DNA from 2 places in the Shewanella sp. SR1 genome. Region 2 is predicted to be linked to the other one. Evidence: predicted binding sites of a transcription regulator. Region 2 holds the regulator's gene; the other holds the start of a gene.
What was found. The regulator LexA, encoded in region 2, represses DNA repair genes until DNA is damaged. The targets are predictions, from matches to a motif close to TACTGTATNNNNATACAGTA.
Positions count from the first base shown of each region.

Region 1: the regulator LexA is predicted to act here: its motif matches at 2,344-2,363, upstream of umuD (translesion error-prone DNA polymerase V autoproteolytic subunit).

Region 1 is NZ_JAJAEF010000025.1:13,193-18,687, reverse strand. It holds gene KV201_RS18380 (helix-turn-helix domain-containing protein) at 1-619, opposite strand, end outside; gene KV201_RS18375 (SLC13 family permease) at 700-2,091, shown strand; gene umuD (translesion error-prone DNA polymerase V autoproteolytic subunit) at 2,381-2,797, shown strand; gene umuC (translesion error-prone DNA polymerase V subunit UmuC) at 2,794-4,068, shown strand; gene KV201_RS18360 (cupin domain-containing protein) at 4,240-5,397, opposite strand.
Region 2 is NZ_JAJAEF010000014.1:14,060-19,554, reverse strand. It holds gene ctaD (cytochrome c oxidase subunit I) at 1-856, opposite strand, end outside; gene coxB (cytochrome c oxidase subunit II) at 866-2,422, opposite strand; gene KV201_RS13870 (cell division inhibitor SulA) at 2,825-3,337, opposite strand; gene lexA (transcriptional repressor LexA) at 3,334-3,954, opposite strand; gene plsB (glycerol-3-phosphate 1-O-acyltransferase PlsB) at 4,115-5,495, shown strand, end outside.

The sequences.
Region 1 (5,495 bases), on a different contig from region 2:
CAGTTTCAGCTTTGAATAGTCGCTCAATCGTTCTCACACTCGCGCCGCCCATTTCGGCTAACTCGGTCAGGGTGTAATTCACTGTTGGGTGCCGGATCAACTTTTGGATCAAGCGGCTGAGTCTTGGATCTGAGCCCGCGGGTAAATGGGCATCTAGGCTGTCCAGAGTTTCGAGCTCATCAATGGCGACCAAACCCAGCCGATGCAGTTGTCCACTGTTCATAAGATGTGAACTCTCACAAAGTTTGAGCACCAGTTCGCGCATCAGCGCTGTCATCGTCACCATCACCACTTTTGTATCCTGTGACCTAACATCATAGCTAGGATCAATATAGATATTGCGAGTGTGGGCGTGGGTTTCGCAGTTCACTTGATGGGGCAAATTACAGGGGATCCACACCGCATGGGTTGAAGGTACCACCCAGACGGCATTTTCACTGCGGACACGTAACAAGCCTTTGGCGGCCCAAAGTAGCTGCCCCCGCGGATGTGAATGAGGCTCAATGCCCGCTTCCGCCGCCATATTGCGAGTATGGGTCAGTACAGGTCGATTGGCATCTGTGATAAACGCCACGTCACTGGGCGTTAACAATGTCGCTTTAGGAACAGGTTTTGACATATTACCCTCTTAAAACGCCAGACCAAGTCAGTTATCTTAGTTGGCATCTTTTACGTATTCAACCCAATAGGTCGGTAAACATGAAACGTTTTATTGGCGTTAAACCGCTAGCGTTTTTCAGTGCACTGTTGATCGCTACTTTACTTGCACTTTTTCCGCGGAGTCAGCATCCCGCGGTGTTTTCCTACAGCGCTGGCGTAGTATTAGTGACCTTGATGTTTTGGAGCACAGGTTTTTTCCCGCCCTTTATGGCGGGGTTAATATTTTTTACCCTTGCCACCATTTTCAAACTCATTGAGCCGAGTGTACTTTTTTCAGGATTCGGCTCGACTGCGGTGTGGTTAATCATTTCAGGGTTTGTGATTGGCAGTGCCATCACTCAGTCTGGTTTAAGTCGCAGAATGGCCAGTTTGATTGCCCCCATACTGACCTCAAGTTATCCACGCTTGATTGCGGGTTTGGTCTTTAGTGCCGTGCTGCTTGGCTTTGTGATGCCCTCATCCGTTGGCCGTGCGGTGGTCATGGTGCCAATTGGTATGGCGTTAGCTGAGCAAGTCGGTTTTGCTCGTGGTAGTCATGGGCGGATAGGCATTGCGACCGCCTTGGCACTGGCGTGTAACATGCCCAGTTTTGCCGTGTTGCCCGCGAATATTCCCAATATGATATTGGCGGGTTCCAGCGAGAATCTATTCAATATCCACTTTGGTTATACCGAGTATCTCTTACTGCATTTTCCGATCCTTGGTTTGCTCAAATCAATATTGATTGTGGTGCTAGTCGTCTTCCTATTTCCTGCAAAAATAGATGAAAATCGGCCTGAACGCATTATTGAAACAGAAGCTTATAACCTTGGTATGCAAAAGAAAGTCACAGTATTACTTGCGATAACGTTGCTGTTTTGGGTGACAGACTCACTGCATGGGATCAATCCGGCATGGGTTGGACTGACCACAGCTATCTTGTTATTGCTCCCCAAATGGGGAGTGCTTGAGCCTAAGAGTTTTAATAGTTCGGTGGATTTTGCGACCGTCATTTTTGTCGCAGCGGCCTTAGGTCTGGGAGCATTGGTCAATCAATCTGGACTTGGCACTGCGCTAGGCCAATTGTTCAGTGAATGGCTACCATTGCAGCAAGGGGCATGGTTCCTGAATTTCATGTCGTTGTCGCTGATGGGGACGCTGACGGGATTAGTGGCAACGGTTCCAGGTGTGCCGACAGTGTTGTCCCCCATGGCGGCAGATTTTGCCAATGCAACTGGCTTCTCCACCCCAGCGGTATTAATGACGCAGGTGATCGGTTTCTCAACCGTGATTTTTCCTTATCAGGTTGCCCCGTTGATTTTGGCGATGCAATTATCCCAAGAGCCCTTAAGCAAACTACTTAACATCACCTTACCGCTGGCGGCAATCACTCTAATTGCACTTATCCCACTGGATTATCTATGGTGGCTATGGCTCGGTTGGATTAACTAAATTGCGTTAACTAAAGTGGGCTAACTAAAATGCGTTAACTAAATTAAATTGACGAAACACTCACCCTTGGCGGTATTCATGCCGCCAAGGGTACTTTAGAGCAGGCATCATCAATTGCCCAGCACCTCGACACTCATCGCTCGACAGCGCATACGATCAGCACACAGCTTAAAACAAGTTCGACTTTGCGTTTGGGTCGATAACACAACTGTCCCCACATAAATTATTTCGATAAGTTTCATTGTTAGACTATACTGTTCATACGTACAGTATATTGTGATTTATTATGATGATCCTAGGCCGCTTCGCCAAACATACCCAATATCGGCTCTCGCTATTTAGCTCCTTGATTGCCGCAGGATTTCCGTCACCAGCCCAAGACTATGTAGAACAAACATTAGATCTCAATGAGTTATGCATCAAGCACCCCGCCGCCACGTTTTTTGTCAAAGTCCAAGGGGATTCGATGATCGACGCGGGGATTTTCTCCGGTGATATTTTGGTGGTGGATCGCTCATTACAGCCGGCCCACGGGGATACCGTTGTCGCAGCGGTGAACGGTGAGTTTACCGTAAAGCAATTACAACTGCGCCCTGTGGTGCAATTGCTGCCACGTAATGCCTTATTCTCCCCGATTGCCATCAATGATGAGTCTGAGTTAAACATCTTTGGGGTGGTGACCAACGTGGTGAAAAAGCTCAAATGACGCCCTCACTATTCGCCCTCGTCGATTGCAATAATTTTTATGCATCCTGTGAGCGGATGTTTAGGCCAGATTTAGCTGGCAGGCCGATTGTAGTGTTATCCAATAACGATGGCTGCGTCGTCGCCCGCTCGGCAGAGGCAAAACAACTTGGCATCAAGATGGCGGTGCCTGTGTATCAAATCGCAAACCAACTCCGCCAGCATCACGTCGCGGTATTCTCCTCCAACTATGCACTCTATGCCGACATATCAAATAGAGTCATGACCACCTTAGAGCAAATGGTACCGAAAGTAGAAGTGTATAGTATTGATGAAGCGTTTTTAGACCTTTCTCGTCTCGATAAATGCATTGATATTCATCAGCTTGCCTTAGATATTTATCAACGGATACCGCAGTGGATTGGGATCAGTGTTTGCGTCGGCATTGGACCGACAAAAACCCTCGCTAAACTGGCAAACCATGCCGCGAAACGTTATCCCGCGACGCGGGGCGTGGTTGACTTGCGCGACCGTGAACGCCAACGACGGCTGATGGCGCTTATCCCTGTCGACGAAGTCTGGGGAATAGGCCGTAGGCTTACAAAACGCTTGAACATCATGGGTATAAATACCGCGTTGCAATTGGCGGATGCGCATCCAAAGCTTATCCGCGACACCTTTTCTGTCACCGTTGAGCGCACGGTACGCGAACTTAACGGCATTGCCTGTGATGACATACAAGAGGTCGCCGCCACTAAGCAACAAATTATCAGCTCCCGATCCTTTGGCAGCCGTATTGATAATTTAGAAGCGATGCAACAGGCAATCAATGAATACACTTTTAGAGCCTGTGAAAAACTGCGCTCCGAGCGCCAGTACGCTAAAGCGATGTCAGTATTTGTGCGTACTAGCCCTTTTAGCGATGCAACTCCCCAGTACAGCAAATCACTGTCGGGCAGTTTAGTTCGCCCCAGCAATGATACGCGGGATTTTGTCACCCTTGGCCAAAGCCTACTGCAACGCATTTGGCGTGAAGGTCATGCCTATGCAAAGGCCGGTGTCATGTTAGGGGATTTTTTTGGTACAGGCGTGTTTCAGCTCGGATTATTCGATGACGTCACGCCTAGGCCTAAAAGCAAGGAGTTGATGCAATTACTCGATAAAGTGAACCACAGCGGTCATGGAAAAATATGGTTTGCAGGGCAAGGTATTGACCCGACTTGGGGAATGAAGCGTGAGCACCTTTCTCCTCGTTACACCACCCAATGGGCACAATTGCCCATAGTGAAATAATCAACAAATCCAATGGCTAAATGACCGCCTGCGAATTACAGACCCCACCTAACGCTAAAATCCATATAACACTAAAACCCATCTAGATCTAAAAAACATATACCGCTAAGCCCCGTTGGGTGTTAACGCTAAAGTGGCATTAACACCCATCAAGCTTTGGCTCATTCCGCCTTAACACTCTTCATCGCTGAGATCTTCAAAGTACCAGTAGCCTAGATTCACCCACTCGGTAAGTTGCGTGAGCAAATCAGCATGGGCTAACCAAGGGGCTAAGGCGGCTTTATCTAACTGATTGCTATCACATAGTAATGGGATCACTGCGGCCAATTCGGCTGAAAGCTGATACTTATCACCATTAATATAGACAACGCCCTGTGCCACATTAATATCAAAATACAAACAGCGCAGCCCGCCGAGGCGAATAAGCGGCTGCTCATCGAGCCAAGCGAGCACTTCGTCTTGCGTGATGTCCAATGGCTCATCGGGTAAATCTAAGGCGCATTTTGACTGAGTTAAATAGCGGCCCGAAAACTCGCTCACCAGTTCATCGGTCAGCATATTGGTCAGTTGGGTGCGTAACCGCGCTAAATCGCCATTATCGACACAACCACTGCGGGTGGTCAGCTCGCGGTCTGGATCTGAAATCTGCTGTGCGCCTAAATCCTGTTCAGACAAATGATCGGCCAAAGCACTTATCATATCTTTGGCAGAGGCGGTGCGATAACCCACAGAGAAACTCAAAGACTGCTCTAAGGTTATGCCGTCATGGGGGAATCCAGGGGGAATATAAAGGATGTCGCCAGGCAACAACTCAGTATCGATAATCGGGTCAAAGGCTTCGGTGTGCAGCAAAGCGGGATGGGCGGCAAACTCTTTGTGCGGCCCCAGATCGCCCACACGCCAACGGCGACGTCCGGAGCCTTGGCAAATAAACACATCATACAGATCGATATGCGGCCCCACGCCACCGCCAGGCGTCGCAAAACTCACCATCACATCATCTAAACGCCAGCGCGGAATAAAATCGAAGCATTGGATCAAGGCTTCCGCATCGGGCACCCAGTTATTCAAAGCTTGGACGATCAGAGTCCAATCCCGTTCACCGAGATGATCGTAGGAATCAAAGGGACCAAATTCCGCCTGCCATTGGCCAGCTTGTTGGTACACCCGCCGAGATTCCACCAGCTCATCCATGGCTAAGCCAGCTAATTCTTCGGGCGAAACTAAATCTTGAAAATGCTTGAATCCTTGGCGGATCACCAAGGGTTTTTTCTGCCAATACTCTGCTAGAAATTGCGCGGGCGTTAAGCCGTTAATATCGAGTTGCATGGGTTGCTCACAAACCAAACTGTTATTCATAGCAGCAAATGCTAACAGGAAGCGAAACCAAGAAAGCTCGACCGGATCAACAAAGCATTAAGTCTTTT
Region 2 (5,495 bases):
CAAATAATGGTTTGCGGCTGAAGGCGGGTACTATGGCGGAGATGATGCCAAAGGACGGCAAAATCATGATGTAGACCTCAGGGTGGCCGAAGAACCAGAAAATATGCTGGAACATCACAGGATCGCCGCCGCCTGCCGCTTCGAAGAAGCTAGTGCCGAAAAACTTATCGGTCAGCACCATAGTCACAGCGCCCGCAAGTACTGGCATCACAGCGATCAGCAGGAATGCTGTGATAAGCCAAGTCCACACAAACAGCGGCAACTTCATCCATGTCATACCGGGCGCACGTAAATTCACTATGGTTACAATCACGTTGATTGCACCCATGATCGAACTTATCCCCATGATATGAATAGAGAACACGAAGAGTGCCGTGCTGTCAGGACTATAAGTGGTAGACAGTGGCGCGTAGAAGGTCCAACCAAAGTTAGGTCCGCCGCCTTCCATAAACAGCGAGCTGAGTAGGATGGTAAAGGCGAAGGGTAAGATCCAAAAACTCCAGTTATTCATCCGTGGCAGCGCCATATCTGGCGCACCAATCATCATAGGGATCAGCCAGTTTGCTAGCCCAGTAAAGGCGGGCATTACCGCGCCGAATACCATGATCAGCCCATGGACTGTGGTCATTTGGTTAAAAAAGTTGGGCTCGACCAATTGTAATCCGGGCTGAAAGAGTTCAGCGCGGATCACCATGGCCATAGCACCACCGGTTAAAAACATAATGAAGCTGAACCATAAATACAAAGTTCCAATGTCTTTATGGTTGGTGGTTAGCACCCAGCGCATGATGCCCTTTGGCGCACCATGATGATGGTCATCATGGGCTGCGGTTTGATCTTGAGTCGTTGTGCTCATCATAATCCCCTACTGTCCATGGCTTGCGATATCAGCAGGTTGCACTGTATCGCCGGTATTGTTGCCCCAAGCATTGCGCTCATAGGTAATGACTGCTGCGAGTTGCTGTGGGCTGAGTTGTTTGCCAAATGCCTGCATAGCCGTGCCCGTTTTGCCGTGCATCACAATATCGAGATGATTGGCGACTGGCCCAGTGGCGATAGCACTGCCAGCGAGGGCGGGGAAGGCAGGTGGTATGCCAGCTCCCGTTAACTGATGGCAGGCCGCGCAAGTGGTGGTGTAGACAGTTTCACCTTCGGCCATCAGTGCCTCATGGGTGAGCTTGGGGAGACTCGCCGGCTCGACTATGGTTGCGGAGTCGACAACTGCTGCGGGCTCAGTTGTAGGTGCGGGAGTTGGGGCCGTGTTTGCTGGTGTGGTAGCAGGTGCCTGTGTGCCAGCACTGCCGTTTATGTGCTCATTGACATCTTTGGCCTGCACAGCATCGCCAGTATTATTGCCCCAAGCATTACGCTCATAGGTAATCACAGCGGCAATTTCTTGTGCGCTCAATTGCTTGCCAAAGGCTTGCATAGCCGTACCCGTTTTACCGTTGAGTACGATTTCAAGGTGGCCGCTGAGCGGTCCCGTTGCTATCGGACTGCCTTTGAGGTGTGGGAATACGCCTTGTAAACCCTCGCCATTGGGCTGGTGGCAGGCTGCGCAGTGCCCGAGGTAAACTTGCTCACCTTGAGTCATCAGATCATCTTTGCTAAGGGTCTGTGATAAAGCGGCTTGAGCGGCTTCTGCCGCCGCGCCTGCGGCTTGTTTCTGCTCCGTCACCCAAGCTTCAAACTCGGCTTCGGGTATGGCTTGCACTACGATCGGCATAAAACCATGGTCTTTACCGCAAAGTTCGGCGCATTGACCACGGTAAATACCGGGTTTGTCGATGCGAGTCCAAGCCTCATTGATAAATCCTGGGTTGGCATCTTTCTTCACGGCAAAAGCAGGTACCCACCATGAATGGATGACATCTTCAGAGGTCATCAAAAAGCGGATTTTGCGATTTATCGGCAGAACGAGCGGCTTATCGACTTCCAATAGGTAGTTTTCGCCTTTGGTTTCGGTACCGTCGATTTGTGCTCTAGGGGTTGCGAGTATGCTGTAAAAATCAATGTCTTGATCGAAATAGCTGTAATGCCATTTCCATTGGGAACCCGTGACTTTAACGGTCAGATCGGCGTCGCTGGGATCTTCCATCGCAATTAAGGTTTTTGTCGCAGGAATCGCCATTAAGATCAAAATGATAAATGGCAGAATCGTCCAAGCGATTTCAACTTTAGTGCTTTCGTGAAAGTGGGACGCGACAGCGCCTTTGGATTTTCTGTGGTTGATCATGGCGTAAATCATCACGCCAAAGACCACAAGGCCAATGGCGCAGCAGATATACAAGATGGTCATGTGCAAGTGATAAACCTTGCCACTGATCTCGGTTACGCCAGGGGTCATGTTGAACCGCATGTCCGCGGCGGCCAACGGTGGTGCGAATAACACCACGAGTAAACAATACAACAATTGCTTCACAAGACTTCTCCTCTGCCAATTGCGAATAGCAACTACAAAGAAGAGCAACACAGTAAGTCTCAACTCTATGCAAACTCTTCAGTTCCCAAAAAAGCTTTTTTGACTTCAACGTGCGTTGGCGGCTGTTACTTTTAATTAAGTATTATTACTGCTGGTATTAGCCACGCTGGCACATACGACTGAAATAAATCTGTTCTCTATTTTTAGTGGCATTTTGAACTCGATTACGGCTCGATTTATTTGCCACGGGCGGCGATATATCATCGCCGACTAAACCAACCATACTTGCTGTTTAAATATTGATCAAGATCACTTATTTATCTAATTGTCTGAAAAATTGCCAAAAAAAAGCCTCACATTCATAGGCGAGGCGGCTTTCAAGGTAAAAAATTAAATGAATATTTAATGTACAGCGCTAAAAAAAGATTGTTGGCCGAAGAGGCTACCTTGCTCAATGCGTACGTCGCCATGTAAGTGACTGTTTACGTCTTCTAGCACTATGCCCATGGCGCGGGCACTTTTAGCGACAATTTGCAGGCGACGATTATCGCGTGCATCTAATGATTGGGTCCAAGTAATAACCGCACTGGACGTACCACTTGTTAAGGCTTTTTCCATCGCCCACAGGGTTTCCACTTCATCTTTCGCGTGCACCAGTAAGACTCTGTCCATACGCACCCCAGCGTTGGCGAGCATTTGTTTGTAACCAATACTCGGCGGGTTGATGAGCACTAACCAACGGCCCTGTTGGCTTAACTGGGCGAGTTGCGCGCTCAGATGGATTAATTCTTGGCGACCTTGAGTCTTAGTTGGCATGCAGGCGATAGGTGCATGGTGCCAGTCATAGTCGGCATCACGGACTTCATCGAGCCACAAGCCCGGATGGCGGGGTGCATTGCCAAGTAGTTTGTTCATAGCCAATCTCCATTACGGATCACACCGACGGCGAGTCCTTCAATTGTTAAACTTTGATAGCCTAAATCCACTTTAATCGGGGAATAGTCTTCATTTTCGGCGTGTAGATAGACCACATTACCTTTTTTTTCGAAACGTTTAACAGTGACATCGTCGTCGACTCTAGCGACAACCACTTGACCATTTCTAGCTTGTTGTATTTTATGAACTGCCAGCAAATCTCCTTCGAGAATGCCGATATTCTTCATGCTGTCGCCTTTAACCCGCAGTAAAAAATCGGCGGCGGGATGGAACATGCTTGGGTCGACTTGGTAGTACTGTTCAACATGTTCTTGGGCGAGAATAGGTTCGCCAGCGGCTACTTGACCGATAAGCGGTAAACCTGTTTCAGTTACTTCTTCGACTTCCGCAGTCAGACGAATGCCCCGCGATGTGCCTGGCATGATCTCAATGCAGCCCTTTTTCGCCAACGCTTTAAGATGCTCTTCAGCCGCATTGGCGCTCTTAAAACCTAAACGGGTCGCAATTTCTGCCCGAGTGGGTGGCATGCCAGTATCGGCAATATTTCGTTTAATTAGCTCTAAAATTTCAGCTTGGCGTGGCGTCAAAGGTCTCATGGTGTTTCCTGTTTTTCTATACAGTTACTGTTAGTATATACAGTATTATTTGCAGCGCAAGTATTAACCACTTTTTAGCTATGTTGGAGAGAATTAGCGAATATTACCCATAGTCTGGTATTCTACCGGGCTAGTAAACGTACTTAATTGCATAAGAATAATGCCTAAACACGACTCTCTTTGGTTGAAATCATTACGCTGGATCCAAAAACACTTAGTGCACACTATTGTTGTGCCTCAGGATCCCTTTGCCGATCTGAATCTGGATGCCTCCAGACCCCTTGCTTATGTGATGAAAACGGAATCGCTGAGTGACATCGCTGCCCTGAGCGAAATTACGGCTAAGTTAGGACTGCCGAGCCCCTATGAGCCTTTAGTGGCGAATGGTGTGATTGCGCCTCGGGTTGTCTGTCTTCAAGGGCGTAAGCCGCTGTTTGGTGAGCGTGCGGGTAACGAGCCTTTCCTCGAATGCTTTATGCGTTTGTTGGCCGTGCATAAGGAGCGCCCTGAATTAGACATTCAATTGGTGCCCGTGAGCCTGTATTGGGGCCGCACGCCAGGGAAAGAAGACGACACTATGAAGGCGGCCGTGTTTGAGCGGGAAAACCCGACTTGGCTGCGCAAATGCTTGATGATTCTATTCTTAGGTCGACATAACTTCGTGCAGTTTTCAAATGCGGTATCTCTGCGATACATGGCCGACGAACACGGCACTGACATGGGGATCGCTCATAAGTTAGCGCGGGTCGCGCGGGTGCATTTCCGTCGTCAACGTAAGGTGATGACAGGGCCTGTGTTGCCAAATCGCCAAGCACTATTTCATTCGTTGCTCAAATCCGAGTCGCTGCGTAAAGCGATTCAAGAAGAAGCGGCCAACAAAAAGATTTCTGAGACCCAAGCGCGCGAGACGGCTATTGAGTATCTCGATGAAATCGCTGCAGATTACTCAGATAGCTTAGTGCGTATTGCTGAGCGTTTCTTAACTTGGTTGTGGAACAAGCTTTACAGCGGGATCAACATCAAAGGTGCCGAGCAAGTTCGCCAGTTGCACCATGATGGCCACGAGATTGTCTATGTGCCTTGCCATCGGAGCCACATGGATTACCTGCTGTTATCGTATATTTTGTATTATCAAGGCATGGTTCCGCCGCACATTGCTGCTGGTATTAACCTCAACTTCTGGCCCGCGGGACCTATGTTCCGTCGCGGTGGTGCCTTCTTTATCCGCCGTAGTTTTAATGGCAATAAGCTGTACACCGCAGTATTCCGTGAATATTTAGACCAACTGTTTGCTAAAGGTTATTCGGTGGAATATTTCTCTGAAGGCGGCCGCTCACGTACCGGTCGTCTATTGGCGCCAAAAACGGGCATGATCGCCATGACGATGAACAGCGTGCTGCGCGGTATCGAGCGTCCGGTAACATTGGTGCCTGTGTATTTAGGCTATGACCATGTGATGGAAGTGGCGACGTACCATAAAGAGTTAAGTGGTAAGAAAAAGAAAAAAGAATCTGTGTGGCAGGTGTTTGGTGCGATTCGCA